Regions from separate parts of the Sphingobium sp. BHU LFT2 genome, predicted to be linked through region 3. Evidence: riboswitches for the same ligand, from Rfam matches in the RefSeq annotation. Region 3 holds a riboswitch; each other region holds the start of a gene.
What was found. A riboswitch is a leader RNA that binds a small molecule or an ion and turns the genes downstream of it on or off. The one in region 3 is predicted to bind cobalamin.
Positions count from the first base shown of each region.

Region 1: linked by a shared signal. The riboswitch ahead of JQK15_RS02530 (TonB-dependent receptor plug domain-containing protein) and the one ahead of JQK15_RS14975 (TonB-dependent receptor plug domain-containing protein) in region 3 are both predicted to bind cobalamin.
Region 2: linked by a shared signal. The riboswitch ahead of JQK15_RS05295 (TonB-dependent receptor plug domain-containing protein) and the one ahead of JQK15_RS14975 (TonB-dependent receptor plug domain-containing protein) in region 3 are both predicted to bind cobalamin.
Region 4: linked by a shared signal. The riboswitch ahead of cobW (cobalamin biosynthesis protein CobW) and the one ahead of JQK15_RS14975 (TonB-dependent receptor plug domain-containing protein) in region 3 are both predicted to bind cobalamin.

Region 1 covers NZ_JAFCGW010000001.1:513,660-517,868, reverse strand. The annotation lists gene dapF (diaminopimelate epimerase) at 1-475, opposite strand, end outside; gene JQK15_RS02535 (threonine ammonia-lyase) at 516-1,523, opposite strand; cobalamin riboswitch at 1,663-1,904, shown strand; gene JQK15_RS02530 (TonB-dependent receptor plug domain-containing protein) at 2,076-3,932, shown strand; gene JQK15_RS02525 (FecCD family ABC transporter permease) at 3,919-4,209, shown strand, end outside.
Region 2 covers NZ_JAFCGW010000001.1:1,057,672-1,061,880, reverse strand. The annotation lists gene JQK15_RS05310 (S9 family peptidase) at 1-771, shown strand, start outside; gene JQK15_RS05305 (acyl-CoA thioesterase) at 771-1,169, shown strand; gene JQK15_RS05300 (ABC transporter substrate-binding protein) at 1,182-2,042, opposite strand; cobalamin riboswitch at 2,109-2,301, shown strand; gene JQK15_RS05295 (TonB-dependent receptor plug domain-containing protein) at 2,438-4,209, shown strand, end outside.
Region 3 covers NZ_JAFCGW010000007.1:100,859-105,067, reverse strand. The annotation lists gene JQK15_RS14980 (PepSY-associated transmembrane domain-containing protein) at 1-296, opposite strand, end outside; gene JQK15_RS14975 (TonB-dependent receptor plug domain-containing protein) at 299-2,287, opposite strand; cobalamin riboswitch at 2,478-2,735, opposite strand; gene JQK15_RS14970 (copper resistance protein B) at 2,798-3,658, opposite strand; gene JQK15_RS14965 (copper resistance system multicopper oxidase) at 3,655-4,209, opposite strand, start outside.
Region 4 covers NZ_JAFCGW010000003.1:39,356-43,564, forward strand. The annotation lists gene cobN (cobaltochelatase subunit CobN) at 1-578, opposite strand, end outside; gene cobW (cobalamin biosynthesis protein CobW) at 578-1,630, opposite strand; cobalamin riboswitch at 1,808-2,047, opposite strand; gene JQK15_RS07515 (Rieske (2Fe-2S) protein) at 2,078-2,455, opposite strand; gene maiA (maleylacetoacetate isomerase) at 2,452-3,096, opposite strand; gene fahA (fumarylacetoacetase) at 3,093-4,209, opposite strand, start outside.

The sequences.
Region 1 (4,209 bases), on a different contig from region 3:
CGACGAAGAAGATCACATGCGGGTTGCCGACATTGACGGCGGCCGGGGCGGGCAGGTCTTCCCAGCTGGCCGACATCGTCAGCGTGTCCATCGGATAGCCAAGCGGGATCGCGTCCCATTCGAAGCGAGGCGCGCCCATGTCGACGCTGGCGCCGCCGTCCACGCTCTTGGCGTCGAGCAGCCCGGCCCTGGTCCGGATCAGCACATCCTTGCCAACGAACAGCGGCACGCAGCGGGTGGCATTGCCACAGGCTTCCACTTCCGAACCGTCGGAATTGAAGATCAGCATCGACACGTCGGCCTGATCGCCGGCCTCCGCATCGCCGATGACGATCAGCTGGTCGCAGCCGATGCCGGCATGGCGATCGGCAATGGCGCGGGCGCGCGCTTCCGTCATCGCGACCGGCGCCTGGCGCGCGTCGATCACGACGAAATCATTGCCCAGACCATGCATCTTGGAAAAGCGGCTCATCATGGCGCCGCATTTAGTGCGGGACGGGGCAAAAGACCAGCGGTCAGGCGTCTTGGCCGCCGATGATCGCGGCATAGGCGGCCGGATCGACATTGGCGCCGGAGATGACGAGGGCGGTGGCGCCGTCGGTGGGCGGGGCGAGGCCGGCGAGCATGGCGGCGAGGGCGACCGCGCCGCCCGGTTCGACCACCAGCTTGAGCGTGGTGAAGGCGAAGCGCATCGCGTCGCGCACCTGATCGTCGCTGACGACCAGGCCGCCGGCCAGCAGGGCATGGTTGATCGGGAAGGTCAGCGCGCCGGGGCTGGGCGCCAGCAGGGCGTCGCAGATGCTGCGCGCGTCGGGCGAGACACTTTCGCGCACGCCGCTGGCGAGCGAGCGGGCGGTATCTTCGAAACCGGCAGGCTCGACCGCATAGACGCTGATGTCCGGGCGGGCGGTCTTGATCGCCGTGGCCGTGCCCGCGACCAGCCCACCGCCACCGCAGCAGACGAGAATCTGTGCGAGGTCGGCGCCGGCGGCCTGGGCCTGGTCGAGTATTTCGAGGCCGATCGTGCCCTGGCCGGCGATGATGAAGGGATCGTCGAAGGAGGGAACCAGCGTCGCGCCGCGTTCGGTGGCCAGGGCGGTGGCGATTTCCTCGCGGCTCTGGGTGAAGCGGTCATAGGGAACGACCTCTGCGCCGAGCGCGCGGGTGTTGGCGGTCTTGATCGCCGGGGCATCGGCCGGCATCACGATCGTGGCGGGAATGCCGAGCAGGCGGGCGGCAAAGGCGACGCCCTGGGCATGATTGCCCGAGGACCAGGCGACGACGCCCGCCGCCCGTTCCGCATCGTTCAGCCGGGCGAGGCGGTTATAGGCGCCACGGAACTTGAACGATCCGCTATGCTGGGCGCCCTCGAACTTCACCAGCACGCGCCGGCCGCACAAATCGTTGAGCGCGGCATTCTCGATCAGCGGGGTGCGGACCGCCGCCGGCGCGATCAGCCGCGCGGCATCGGCGACGTCGGCGGCAGTGATGGCCATCAAGGATAGATCTGGCGAATCGGACATGTCGGCTCCTTGGGTCAGAGGCCTCTGCATAGCCGCCCGCCGGCGCCGCGCAACGATCCGCCGGGGCGATCCTGGCCCGCTTGGCAGGGCTTGTGCTTTGGCTTATGGGGGCCGCGCGCCGGGGTGATCCAAAGCCCCGGACGCGCATGATCGCGCCGGTGCCCGCAAGGGCTGAAAACGGGAATGCGGTGCGGGGGGCGCAGCCCTTCCAAATCCGCGGCTGTCCCTGCAACTGTAAGCGGTGAGCGCGATGCGCAGGGTTCCCAAGCTCTTCAAAAGGGGAGGGCCGGAACCGGCCACTGGACCGACAGGTCCGGGAAGGCTGGCGCATCGCTGCCCTGACCCGCGAGCCAGGAGACCTGCCGGCGTCTGGTCGCTCTTGCCCTGGCCCAGGGGATGGCCATGGCGCGGTGTTTCCGTCGAGCGACGCCCATGGCGGCCGGGGCCGCATCGATGCGTGGGGCGGGGTGCTGGCGTCTTCCCGATCCTCACGCAGCGACCGCTTGTGCGGACGCCCCGGTTCCAAATCGACGGACGCCGGGGGACGATAAAATGAAGATGTTGGGGATTTCGCTGATCGCGCTGCTGGCCGCTACGCCGGCACTGGCCCAGGATCTGGCACAGGATGACGATATCGTCGTCACCGCTTCGGGCATTGCGCAGCCGCGCGACGAGGTCGGCCAGGCGATCACGGTGATCGATGCCGACACGATCAGAACGCGCCAGGCGGTCGATGTCGTCGAACTGCTCGCCACCACGCCGGGCGTCCGCTTCAGCCGCAACGGCTCCACCGGCGGCGTGACCGGCGTGTCGCTGCGCGGCGCGGAGACGACCCAGACGCTGGTGCTGATCGACGGGGTCAAGGTCAACGACCCGAGCGGCATCGGCGACGGCTATGATTTCGGCCATCTGCTGACCGGCAATATCCGCCGGATCGAAGTGCTGCGCGGCTCCAACTCGGTGGTCTATGGCAGCCAGGCGATCGGCGGCGTGGTCAATGTGATGACCGGCGCGCCCAGCGAGGGTTTCGAGGTTAACGCCTCGGCCGATTATGGCTATAGCGATACGCTGAACGCCAAGGCCGATGTGTCGGGCACGCGCGGCGCGGTGTCGGGCGGGTTGGGCGTCGCCTATTTCAACACCGACGGCATTTCCTCGGTCGGCCGGTCGTTTGGCGGCGTGGAGAAGGATGGCTATGAGAATATCGCCACCAACGCCAAGCTGAAGATCGCCTTTTCCGACACGCTGAGCCTCGACCTGCGCGGTTACTATATCCATGCCGATCTCGACTATGACAGCTTCTTCGGCGCGCCGGCCGACAGCAGCGACGTCAGCAAGCTGGACCAATATGTCGGCTATGCCGGGATCAATCTGGCGCTGCTCGACGGCAAGCTGACCAACCGTGCCGCCGTCACCTGGATGCGCAACGATCGCGACTATTATTTCGTGCGCGGCACCGACCCGGACTATGGCTATTCGGGCACCAATCTGCGCTTCGAATATGAGGGTGTCTATGCCCCGGTGGATCAGGCCAAGCTGATCTTCGGCTATGAGCATGAGCGGCCGGACTATGAGTATTTCGGCTTTGGCGACATAGCGAGCGCGAAGGCGAATATCGACAGCGTCTATGCGCTGGCGGTGGTGAAGCCGCTCACCGGCCTCGCCGTCACCGGCGGGTTGCGCCATGACGATCATAGCCAGTTCGGCGGCGCGACCACCTTTGGCGCCAACGCCAATTACACGCCGAACGCCGGCGCGACCAATATCCGCCTTTCCTATGGCGAGGGGTTCAAGGCGCCGTCGCTCTATCAGCTTTACGACACCTATAGCGGCAACAGCGCGCTGCGGCCGGAGCGGTCGAAAAGCTATGATATCGGCTTCGACCAGAGCCTGGACGGGGACAAGGCGGTGCTGTCGCTGACCGCCTTCCGACGCGATACCCGCAACCAGATCAACTATGACTATGCGACCTACATCTATGGCAATCTGGACCGGACCCGCGCCAAGGGCGTGGAAGCGACGCTGACGCTGAAGCCGGTCGAGGCGCTGACGGTGGCGGCGTCCTACAGCTATGTCGATGCGCGCGACCGGTCGGGCGGGGCCACCGACGGCAATCGCCTGCCGCGCCGCGCCGCCAATGCGGTGAGTGTGTCGGCCGACTATCTCTGGGCCTTCGGCCTGTCGACCGGCGCGACCCTGACCATGGTTGGCGACAGCTATGACGACACGGCCAACACGCGCCGGCTCGACGGCTATGCGCTGGCCGGGCTGCGCGCGTCCTTCCCCGTGGGCGACCATCTGGAAGTCTATGGCCGGATCGACAATCTGTTCGATGCGGATTACGCCACGGCCTATGGCTATGGCACCTATGGCCGGTCGGCCTATGGCGGCGTGCGTGTCCGCTTCTAAGGAGCGGCGGCATCCCCTGTTGCTGCCGGGGCTGATCGCCCTGCTGCTGGTCGCGGGCATCGCGTCGGTCGCGCTGGGATCGGTGACGATCGCGCCGGCGCGCATCTTGGCGGTGCTGGCGGGCGGTGGCGACATGGTGGCGCGCGCGATCGTCATCGACCTGCGCCTGCCGCGCATGGCGATCGGCCTGCTGGTCGGCGCCATGCTGGGCCTGTCGGGTGCGGCATTGCAGGGCTATCTGCGTAATCCGCTGGCCGAACCCGCCGTGCTGGGCGTG
Region 2 (4,209 bases), on a different contig from region 3:
GGCACGCAGATTCCGGTGTCGATCGTCTATCCCGCGGATTTCCCCCGCGACGGCAGCGCGCCGCTGCACCTCTATGGCTATGGCGCCTATGGCCTGGCGATGGAGCCGGGTTTCTCGACCAGCCGCCTGTCGCTGCTGGATCGCGGCTTTGCCTTTGCCATCGCCCATATTCGCGGCGGCGACGATATGGGCCAGCAATGGTATCTGGACGGCAAGCTCGACAAGCGCACCAACACCTTCACCGATTTCGTCGATGTTGCGAAGGGGCTGATCGATCTTGGCTATTCTGCCAGGGGCAGGATCAGCATTTCGGGCGGATCGGCCGGCGGCGAGCTGATGGGCGCGGTCATCAACTCCGACCCCGACCTGTGGGGCGCGGTGGTGGCGCATGTGCCGTTCGTCGATGTGCTCAACACCATGCTGGACGAAACGCTGCCACTGACGCCGGGCGAATGGCCCGAATGGGGCAATCCGATCGAGGATGAGGCCGCATTCCGCACCATCCAGTCCTATGACCCTTACACCCATGTCACCGCGCAACATTATCCGCCGCTGATGGTGACTGCCGGGCTGAACGATCCGCGCGTCACCTATTGGGAGCCGGCCAAATGGGTGGCAAAGCTGCGCGCCACCAAGACCGACAAGAATATCCTGCTGCTCAAGACCAATATGGGCGCGGGCCATGGTGGCAAGTCGGGCCGGTTCGAGAGCCTGCACGAGACCGCCGAGGAATTTGCGTTCATCCTGTGGCAGCTGGGAGTGGAAGGCTGATGGCGTCGAGCTTCACCAAGCAGTTCACCGCGCGGCCCGAGCATATCGATGTGCTGGGCCATGTGAACAATGCGGTGTGGGTGCAGTGGATGGAGCAATTGTCGGTCGAACATTGGATGACCGATGCCGACCCGGCCCATGTCGACGCCTATATCTGGGTCGTGACCCGGCATGAGGTCGATTATCGCGGCAACGTGACCGAGGGCGATGTCGTATCGGGCCGCACCTGGATACCGGAAGGGCCGCGCGGCGCGCGGTTCGACCGGCTGATCGAGTTCACCGGACCGGACGGCAAGGTGAAGGTGTCGGCGAAATCCACCTGGGCGATGATCGACAAGGAAAGCGGCCGGCTGATGCGGGTGCCGGCCGAGGTAGCCGCCAACTTCATCGAGGGCTGAGCCGGCCCAGCTTCAGCGGGCGCTGACGGCCTGGGAGAGGGCGCGTGCCGCCTGCACATAGGCCGGTCCGCCGCACACGGTCCAGGCCTGGGGCAGGCTGATGCGCGCTATGTCGCGCAGCACGGGATGGTGCAGCATTTCGGTGCCCTGGTCGGTGATCCGGTCGGTGGCGCTCTCGACGATCAGATAGTCGGGCCGGGCGGCGACCATCTCCTCCAGGCTGACCTGCGCGATCGCCGGCTTGCCAAGGTCGGCGGCCAGGTTGCGCAGCCCCGCCCGCGTCATCAGGTCGTCGACCAGCGTGCCGGTGCCGGTCATGTAGCCGCGCCGCTGATAATAGGCCGCGATCTTCTGTTTGGGGGCGCGGGGCAGGGCGGCCAGATCCCGGTCCATCCGCGCGATCATTGCTTCGCCCCGGTCGGTATGGCCAATGGCCTGCGCCACGGTGCGGATCGACGCGACGATATCGGCATAGCTGTCCGCGCTTTTGAGGTCGACGGCGGGATAATGCTGGGCCTTGAGGATCGCGATCGCCGGATTGCGCCGCGCCGGCATGCCGATCACCAGATCGGGATTGGTTGCCAAAATCTGCTCGGCCGATCCATCGAGGATGGGCAGGCCCTTCGTTACGGCAGCCACCGCCGACATCTGCCGATCGCCGGCATTATGGGTCAGCCCGGCAATCTGGTCGCGATCGGCCAGCGCGACCAGCAACTGGTCGGCGCACAGGTTGAGCGACACGATCCGTTGCGGACGTTTGCTTGCATTGGCAGGCTGGCGAGCGGTAGCCGCCCATAATGTAGCGCCGCCGATCAGGGCGATCATCAGGGCGATCATTCCCTTGCCGGGGCCGATGGACGCAAATATCCGCATGGCCACCTCCCTTAGCCGGCGCGCTCCGCCAGGCAAGGAAGATTGACGCTCCAGTCGGGCTCGCCTATCGCCCGGACTGCGACAGGTTCCCCGGCAACGGGGATGAAAAGGGAATGGGGTTCAAGACCCCGGCTGCCCCTGCAACTGTGAGCGGCGAGCCTTTGTGCCACATGCCATTGGGACCACAAGGTTCTGAGAAGGCGGCATGAATCAGCGATGACCCGCGAGCCAGGAGACCTGCCCGTCGCGGTCGTCCTTCGCGCGGACAGGGTGTGCCGAGCGGACGGGGGTGAACCCGCGTGGCGACAGGTGGACCGCAAATTGCGGGGACCATGTCGCGCCCGGCCGGGCACCGATATCGTCCCTGGGATGCGGTCCCTCGTCCGGGGGCCTGCATGTTCAAATATCTGACTTTCTGTTCTTTCCTTCTCTCTACCACCGCCTTCGCCGAAGAGGCGCAGCAGGCGCCGCCGCCCGATGCGGCCGCCGATGCCGGGGCATCCTCGATCCTCGTCACCGCTACCCGCATCGCCACGCCGGCCGATCAAGTGTCGTCTTCCGTCACCGTGCTCGACAAGGCGGCGATCGACCGGGCGCAGGATCTGGGCGTCACCGAATTGCTGCTGCGCACGCCCGGCGTCAGCATGTCGCGCAACGGCGGCTATGGCACGGCGACATCGCTGCGCATCCGCGGCGCGGAATCCGACCAGACCGTGGTTGTGATCGACGGGGTGAAGCTCAACGATCCCTCCTCGGCCGGCGGCGGCTATAATTTCGCCAATCTGCTGGTCGGCGACGCCTCGCGGATCGAAGTGCTGCGCGGCCCCCAGTCGACCCTGTGGGGCAGCCAGGCGATCGGCGGCGTCGTTAATATCGTGACCGCCATGCCCGAAAAGGCGCTGGAGGGGAGTTTCGACATCGAAGCGGGATCGCGCGACACGGTCAGCGCCCGCGCGGCGCTGGGCGGCAAGACCGGCCCGGTCAGCTGGCGGATCGGCGGCCAGAGCTTCACCACCGACGGTATTTCCGCGATCAGCCCGGCCTTTGGCGGCAAGGAGAAGGACGGCTATACCAACCGCAGCGTCACCGGCCGGGTAGAGGTTGCGCTGGCGGACGGGATCAGCGCCGATCTGCGCGGCTATTATTCCGATGGTAAGGTCGATTTCGACGCCACCAGCGCGGACAGCCCCGCCTATGGCACCAATCGCGAATTTGTCGGCTATGCCGGCCTTAACGTCGCACTGCTCGACGGCCGCTTCCGCAACCGTTTCGGCTATGGCTATACCGACACCGATCGCGACAATTACGACCCGCGCAACCCGCGCAAGCAGACGTTCGACGCGGCGGGGCGCAACCAGCGGCTGGAATATCAGGGTAGCTTCGCGATCGCCGACGGCTGGACCGCGCTGTTCGGGGTGGAGAATGAGAATAGCCGCTTCCGCAGCGTGTCGCCTTCGGCGTCGCTTTCGGTGCCGATTCCCGACCCGGCCCGCGGCAAGGCGGAGATCACCAGCGTCTATGGCCAGCTCAATGCCCAGCCGATTACGGGCCTGACCCTGACCGGCGGGCTGCGCTACGACGATCATAACCGCTATGGCGGCCGGACCCTCTTTTCCGCCGGTGGCGTCTGGGCGCTGCCGACCGGGACGGTGCTGCGCGCCAGCTATGGCGAGGGGTTCAAGGCGCCGACCCTCTATCAGCTCTTTTCCGAATATGGGAATCAGGCGCTCGATCCCGAACGCGCCCATGGCTGGGAAGCGGGCGCGGAGCAGCGTTTCTTTGGCGAGAAACTGCGACTGGGTGCGACCTGGTTTGATCGGACCACGACCGACCAGATCATCTATAATAGCTGTTCCTCCAGTTCGACCGATCCGCTCTGCTTCACGCCCGGCACCACCACCCGCCGTTATGGCTATTATCTCAATGTCGCGCGCGCCAAGGCGCATGGGATAGAGGCGCAGGTGGCGGTCGAGCCGGTCAAGGGGCTGACCATTGACGGCAATTATAGCTGGACCGTGGCGGAGGATCGTTCGGAGGACACTGCGAACGAAGGCAATTGGCTGCCGCGCCGGCCGCGCAACAGCGCCAATGGTTCGATCAGCTATGCCTGGCCCTTCGGCCTCACCACCGGCGCGGCGCTGCGCTGGTCCGGCCACAGCTATGACAA
Region 3 (4,209 bases):
GCGGAGACCCGCATCTGCGGGATGGTTCGCGTCGGATCGAGCGCCGGCGTCACCCGCAATACGGGCCGCCCCGCCATCATCTCGATCCGGGCGGCGGACAGCATCATGGCGTCGGGCAACATCCCTGCCTGCCCCGGCGACAGATTGAGGGGCGTGAGCCCCCCAAGCTGCGCGGCCGGTGTCAGGCGCGGATAGTCGACATAGAGCATCACGAAGCCGGACAGGCACCACAGCGTCATGACGGCGCCGATGAGGATGCCCAGCCAGCGATGCAGCAGCAGGACCGGCCGCAACATGGTCAGAAGCTCAGGCCATAGCTGACCCGCAGCGTGCGCGGCACGCCCCGGTAGAAGTAGAGGAAGCGGCTGTTGCTGCCGTCCAATACCCCTGCATCGCTAACCGCCGAGCGATAGCCGGTGGAGGCGTAATCGCGGTCGAACAGATTTTCGACATTGATGCCGAACCGGTTGCGCCGCGCCTGATCCAGCCACAGATGCGCGCCCGCATCGACCACGGCATAATTGCCATAGTTCATCCGGCCAAAACCCGATGCGGTCGACCAGACATCGCCCACCCAATTGGCCGACAGATTGGCGCCGAAGCGGCCCGTTTCCGGCGCATAGACGATCGCGGCGCGACCATATTGCTCCGGATTGCGATCGCGCTGCACCGAACTGCCCTGATTGCGGACACGCGACCAGGTGTAGCTGGCCGACAGGCCCCAGCCACCGGTCAAATTCGCGTTCAGCTCCAGCTCGGCGCCCCTGGCCCGCACCTTGTCGCTGACGTTGATATAGGTGCCTTCCGGAAAGGCCGGATCGTCATAGGTGGTGTCGATCAGGTCGGTGATGCGCCGGTTGAACCAGGTCGCCTTCCACCGGATCGCGCCGCCGGCCAGCGCACCGCCCAGCGCGGCGTTGAGGTTCAGGCTTTCCTCGGGCTTCAGGTTCGGGTTGCCGACCTCGCAACAGGGATCATTGCCATAAAGCTGCGAGGCGTCGGGCAGCACGAAGGAGGTGCCGCCATTGGCCTCCACGAACAGCGCGTCGCTGACATCATAGCGGCCCGAGACGTTCCAGATCGTTTTTTCCGATCCCTTCGCCTTGTTGTAGCGCAGGCCCGCGGCGATCCGTCCCTTGCTCGACAATTCGTCATTGGTGCGCAGCTGGAAGATGCCGGCATGGACCTGTTCATCGGTCGGCGCGATCAGCAGGACGTCGTCGCGGCCGTTGAAGCTCTGGAAATCATAGCCGATCAGCGTGTCGATGCCGCGCAGCATATTGAGCTGCACCACCGCGCTGCCGCCATAATCCTGATACCCCCAGAAGGTGCCGGCAGGGTAGATGACCTGCGGCGGGCCGGCGGGCACGGGGTTGCGGATCTGGACATAGGCGGTCTTCCAGTCGTGGAAATAGCCCTTAAGGAAGAATTGCACGCCATCCTCGCCGGTATAGTCGAGGCGCAGGCTGGCCACCTCCTCATTGCGGTCGTTGCGGCTTTCCTTGGTCCGGGTCGCGCTGATATTGTCGAGATCGGCCTTGGTGTGCTGGTAGAGCGCGTTGAGGCGCAGGTCCGGCGCGATATCATATTGATATTTGATGCCCGCCGACCAGAGATCATAGCCGCGCGCGCGATCGGTCGCGCTGGGCTGCATCACGTCATAGGGACGATAGCCGTCCGACTGGCTACGATTGGCCCAGACCACGAAGCGATGCTGGCCGATCGCGCCGCGAACATAGCCATCCAGACTGGTGCCGGCAAAGCTGTCGAGGCTGGCATTGACCTGGCCGCCCAGATCGTCGCTAAAATCGCGGGTAACGACATTGATGACACCGGCCGCCGCCTGCGTGCCGTAGAACAGGCTTTCGCCGCCTTTCAGCACCTCGATCCGCTCGATCATGCTGGCGGCCATGGTGTCATTGGGCGACGTGCCGCCATAGAGGCGGTTGTTCAGGCGAATGCCGTCCATCGTCCACAGCACATCCTTGGTGCGCGAACCCTGAAGCGCGATGTCGACATAGCTGAACGGCCCGGACTGCGACCGGATGAACAGGCCCGGCACCGCTTCGAGCGCGCGGGCGGTATCGATCGCGGCGGCATCGCGGATCTGCGTGTCGGTGACGATCTCGATCGCATGGCCATAGCGCGACAGCTGCTGCGGCAGCGTCTCTTCCAGGCTGGTGCCGGTGACGACGATGCTGTCACCCTCTCCTTCATCGGCCAGAGCCGGCGATGCAAAGGCGAGCGAAAGGGCCAAGGCGGCCCGCGAAACGATAATGGACTTCATATATTCCCCCATCCGGCGCCGCGTTCGACGGGCGGGGGCAACCTTCACGAGCGGCACGCGCGCGAACGTCCGACACACGCGCCGGCCGGGCGCCCATGGGCAACCGACGCGCGTCGTCGCAGCGGCCCCAGCCGCTCGTTCGTCGCTCAGACGGAAGTTACCGTGCCGCGGCCATCCCCTGGACCAAGGCAAGAGCGACCAGACGCCGGCAGGTCTCCTGGCTCACGGGTCATCGCTTGATGCACGGCCTTCCCAGGCCTCGCAGGATTTAGCGTCCGGCCCAGTGGCTGGCGGATCGGTCATTCTGCCGTCCGCACATATGCATCGCGCTCACCGCTTACAGTTGCAGGGACAGCTGCGGATTTGGACGACACCCTGCATGAGAGGGCCATCCGCACCGCATTCCCTATTAAGCCCCTTTCGGGACACCGGCGCGATCATGATCCCATGCCGTGCGGCGCAGGATCGGCGGGATCGATAATCGAATATCAGGCGGCCTGCAAGCGCCTCTCAGAACCAGGCGCGCAGGCCGATCACCAGGCTGGTGGCCGACGGCTTCTCGCCGACGGCACGGGCATGGTCGGCCGTATCGCCCAGCTTGCGCTCCCAATTCACACCGACATAGGGCGCGAATTCGCGGGCGATCTCGTAGCGCAGCCGCAGCCCAAGCTCGATATCGGACGGGCCGGCGCCGATCCCCAGTTCGGGCACATGCTGCGCCGCCAGATTGAACTCGGCGGCGGGCTGCAGGATCAGTCGCTGGGTGATACGCTGGTCATAGCTCGCCTCCAGCCGCAGATGGGCGTCGCCCCTGGTCGACAGGAAGGCTTCGGCCCCGACCTCGAACCAGTAGGGTGCCAGGCCATCAATGCCGATCACCGCATAGCTGCGGTCCGGCCCTTCGCCGAAATCCTGCCGCACGCCCGCCTGCAGGTTGAACCAGGGGTCGATCGCCCGGCTGTAGAGCGCCTGAACCTCGGCCCGTTCGAGCGATCCGCCGAACCTCCCTTCACCCTCGCTCTTGACCGCGAAGCGGTTGATGTCGCCGCCGATCCAGCCCTCGCCTTCCCAAGCATAGCCATCCGCGCCCTTGCCGGCGCGATATTCCAGCCGATCGAACATCCATTGCGAATAGGTCATGCCGCCCCCTTCCGCGATCATCGCCGCGCGGGCGCGGGCCATGGCAGCGGGGTCATAGAGCGCGTCGGCGGCATGATCGGTCGGCACCGGCGGGGCCGTGCCCTGTGGGATCGCAGCATCGGTGGTGGGCATACTGTGGCCCATCGCGCCATGGTCCATCTGGCTATGGTCCATGGTCTGGGCCTGCACCGGCGCAGCGGCGGCGAGCAGCAGGAGCGCGATCAGCTTCATGCCGCGTCCTCCCCATGGCGGACCGTCACGACCCGCATCATCCCGGCATGCATGTGCATCAGCATATGGCAGTGGAAGGCCCAGTCGCCCAGCGCATCGGCGGTGAGGTCGAAGCTGACCTTGCCGCCGGGCAGCACATTCACCGTATGCTTGCGCGGATTATGCGCCGCCTCGCCGGTCACCAGTTCGAAGAAATGACCATGCAGATGGATGGGATGCGGCATCATCGTGTCGTTGATCAGGGTCACGCGCACCCGTTCCATATGGCGGAAGGCGATCGGCTCGGCCCCTTCGGACAGCTTCACCCCATCGAACGACCACATATATCGTTCCATGTTCGCGGTCAGGTGGATGTCGAGCGATCGGCTCGGCGTGCGCAGGTCCGTGTTCGCTGTCAGCGATCGCAGATCGGCATAGGTCAGCACGCGATGATCGACATCCTCCAGCCCCGTCGGCCGGTCGGCGGTGCGATCGGCCGGCATCGGCGACAGGGTAGCGACGCCCGGCCCCATTTTCACGCCGGGCGCGACCGACTTGTCGCGCATCTTCAT
Region 4 (4,209 bases), on a different contig from region 3:
CGCAGTTCCGCCACGCCGGGCCGGTCATGGCCGGGCAGATAGAGGCCCGCGTCGGCAATCGGCAGCGGATGGTCTGGCTCGCCCGCATCCGCGCCGGTCAGCCGGGCGGCGCAGCGCAGGAAGGACAGCGCATTGGCGGTGCCGCCCTGGCGCAGATAGTCGCGCAGCTGCTCGCGCATCGCCGCCGGCACGGTGGAAGCCAGATCCAGCGCGGGATCGCCCTCGCGCCCGTCGGCGATCGCGGCGAAGGCGATGCCCCTTTCGCGCGCGACCTGTGCAATCTCGTCCACGCCATAGGGCCAATAGCTCTTGCCGCCGAGCAGGATGACGCAGACGAACCGCGCCTTGGCGATCACCTTCTCGACATAGAGATCGACCGAATAGGGATGTTTGAGCTGCAGCAGATTAGCCAGCCGCACGCTCGGCGCATCATCGGGCAGGCGCGCGGCGGCGGCGGCGAAACAGGCCAGATCGCTGTCCGCCACGGTCAGGATGACGATGTCGCCGGGCGGCTGGTCTAGGTCGATCGCCTCCTCGCCGTCGCTGATCGTTCCCGGCGTGGCGGACAGGAGATGCATCAGCCGAGCACGGCCTGGATGTCGGCCTCGATAGCGGCGCGGTCCAGCCCCTTCTGGCCGATCACCACCAGCTGGGTGCGGCGCGCCTCCCCCGCCTGCCAGGGGCGGTCGAAGAAATGCTGGATGCGCGGGCCGACCGCCTGCACGACGAGGCGCATCGGTTTGCCCGCGACCGCGACCATGCCCTTGACGCGCAGCACGTCGTGGGTGGCGATCAGCGCGGACAGCGCCTGCACCAGCGTGTCGGGATCGGCAACCGCATCGCCACTGACGACGAAGCTGTCGAAATCATCATGGTCATGATCCTCGCCCTCCGCCTCATGGTGCGAGGGCCGGGCGTCGAGATCATCCTCCGCCGCCGCGACGATGCCCAGCAGCGCGCCGATATCGACCGCACCATGGGCGGCGCGGACGATCTTTACGCCGGGCCGCGTCTCGGCATCGACCTGCGCCTCGACCGCGGCCAGCGTGTCGGCATCGACCAGGTCGCTCTTGTTCAGCACCACCATATCGGCACAGGCGAGCTGATCCTCGAACAATTCCTCCAGCGGGCTGTCATGGTCCAGATTGGGATCGGCGGCACGCGCGGCGGCCAGCGCCGCCTCGTCGGTGGCAAAGCGACCGGCAGCGACCGCATCGGCGTCGATCAGCGCGACCACCCCGTCCACCGTGGCGCGGGTGCGGATGTCGGGCCACTGGAAGGCCTTGACCAGCGGCTTGGGCAGGGCCAGCCCCGACGTCTCGATGATGATATGGTCGGGCGGGCTCGGCCGGTCGAGCAGCGCGGTCATGGTCGGCAGGAAATCGTCGGCCACGGTGCAACAGATGCAGCCATTGGCCAGCTCGACAATATCCTCTTCCGGGCAGGCGGCGTCGTTGCAGCCCTTCACCAGTTCGCCGTCGACGCCGACATCGCCAAATTCGTTGATGATGAGGGCGAGCCGGCGCCCCTTCGCATTTTCCAGCAGATGGCGGATCAGCGTGGTCTTGCCCGCGCCCAGGAAGCCGGTGATGACGGTGGTCGGAATCTTGGCAGATGCAGTGTTGGCCATGACAAATACTCGCGCGCCGGAGCAACCGGGGCGGGAGCGAACCGGGCGCGCACGCACGGCCGGCCGGCATCGCGGACGGGCGCTTGTTCGCCCGCAGATGCGTGACCGCGCGGCTCCAGCCGCCAACCTGTCGCTCAGACGGAACACCGTGCCCCGGCCATCCCCTGGACCAAAGCAAGAGCGACCTAAACGCCGGCAGGTCTCCTGGCTTGCGGGTCATAGCGGGAGGAACGGCCTTCCCAGGCCTCGCAGGATTTAGCGTCCGGCCCAGTGGCTGCCCTCCCGGCTGGGGAGGGCGCTGTTCATCACGCTCGCCGCTCACAGTTGCAGGGACAGCTGCGGATTTGGACGCCATGGCATCCGCACCGCCTTCCCATTTTAAGCCCCCGTGGGGGCACCGGCGCGATCATGTCGGGACGATGCGAAGCGCCGTCCCTGGGCCGGTTCCTAGTCGCTTTGGGCAGCGGTGACAATCCAGCCAGCGGCGATGGCGAGTGGCCAGGGCGTAAGGCGCTGACCGACGCACGGCCCGCCGACGCAGACACCATCGTCGCGGCGGAAAATGGCGCCGTGCCAGCTACAGCGGATATGGCTGCCATCCGGGGTCAGATAATCGTCCAGCTGCTGCGCCAGCGGCAGGCCGGCATGGGGGCATTGGTCGACAAAGCCGGCGACATGATCGCCGGTGCGCACGGCAAAGCCATGGAAGCGGCCGGCCCGCATCTGCAGCACGAAATTGCGCGCCTTGCCGTCGGCGAACTGCTCGATCGGGCAAAGGCGCACGCCCGCCGGCGTCGCGAACAGGCGCGTGTCGGCGTCGCTCATGCGTCGGCGTCGGGCTGGCGATCGGGGTGCGCGGCGGCAAAGGCGGGGAGCGCGCATGCCGCCGCGTCCACGGCGCACAGCCGCGGAAAGGGCGTCAGGTCGACGCCGAAGCGCCGGGCATTGTAGAGCTGGGGCACGATATGGCAGTCGGCGAAACTCGGGCTGTCGCCAAAGGCATGGGTGCCGCCGTGACGGGCGACCAGTGTTTCGAGCGCGGCCAGCCCTTCGCCAGTCCAGCGGCCGATCCAGGCGCGGACCTGATTCTCGCTGGCACCAAAATCCTGCCGCAGCGCCTGCAACACGCGCAGATTGCCGAGCGGATGGATATCGCAGGCGATGATGCCGGCCATGGCACGGACGATCGCGGCATCGCCGGGGTCGGCGGGCAGCAAAGGCGGCTGCGGCCAGCGCGCCTCGATCCATTCCAGGATCGCGCCGCTCTGCGTCAGCACGCTGTCGCCATCGACCAGTGCGGGCACCAGCCCCTGCGGCGCCAGCGCCTGATAGTCGGGTGCCCGCTGCGCACCGCTGCGCAGGTCATGGGCGACCTGCGCATAGTCGACACCCTTCAGGGCCAGCGCGATCCGCACGCGATAGCTCGCGCTCGACCGCCAATAGCCATGAAGGGTGAGGTCGCTCATCGCGCCGGCACGATCATCGCGCGGCATTCGCCAAAGCCGATCGACACATGGCCGGGGGCGGACGCGGTGGCGCGTAATGTCACCTCGTCGCCATCCTCCAGGAAGCAGCGCGTCTCGCCCGATGGCAGGCTGATCGGCTCGCGGCCGCCACTGCTGATCTCCATCAGGCTGCCATAGCCGTCGCGCGTCGGAGCGGAAATGGTGCCGCTGCCCAGCAAGTCGCCGGGCATCAGGTTGCAGCCATTGGACGCATGATGGGTGACGATCTGGCTGACGGTCCAGTACATGTTGCTCGCCGGCCCCTGGCTCAGCCGCATCGGTGGCTGGCCCGCGTCGCGCATCGCCTGGGTGGAGAGATAGACTTCCAGCGTCAGCGCCAGCGCGCCATGGGCCTGGTCGTCGGCATCACTGAGGTAAGGCAGCGGCGCGGGATCGCCCTGCGGCCGGGGCGGCTGGGCGATGCGGAACGGCGCCAGCGCCTCGGGCGTCACCACCCAGGGTGAAATGGTCGAATGGAAATTCTTGGCGAGGAAAGGCCCCAGCGGCTGATATTCCCACGCCTGGAAGTCGCGCGCCGACCAGTCGTTGAGCAGGCAGAAGCCGGCGACATGATCGGCCGCCTCGCTGATGGGGATCGGGCTTCCCAGATCATTGCCGGCGCCGATCCACACGCCCAGTTCCAGCTCATAGTCGAGCCGGGCGGTCGGGCCGACCACCGGCACATCGACCTCGGGCGGCTTGCGCTGGCCGCGCGGGCGGACCAGCGGCGCGCCCGACGGGCGGATCGAGGATGCCCGGCCATGATAGCCGATCGGCACATATTTATAATTGGGCAGCAGCGGATTGTCGGGCCGGAACTGGCGGCCGATATTGTTGGCGTGATGGATGCCGACATAGAAGTCGCTATAGTCGCCGATCCGCGCCGGCAGATGCAGCATGCAGTCCGCCGCCCGGTGCAGCAGCGGCTCGACCGCCGGGCGATGGGCGGGGTCCGACAACAGCGCGCTGATCCGGCGGCGCAGGGCGACCCGCTCCGCCACCGGCAGCGCCATCAGGCCATTGAGCTGGTCTTCCAGCAGCGGTGCGCAATCGATCAGCCCGGCGCCGACACAG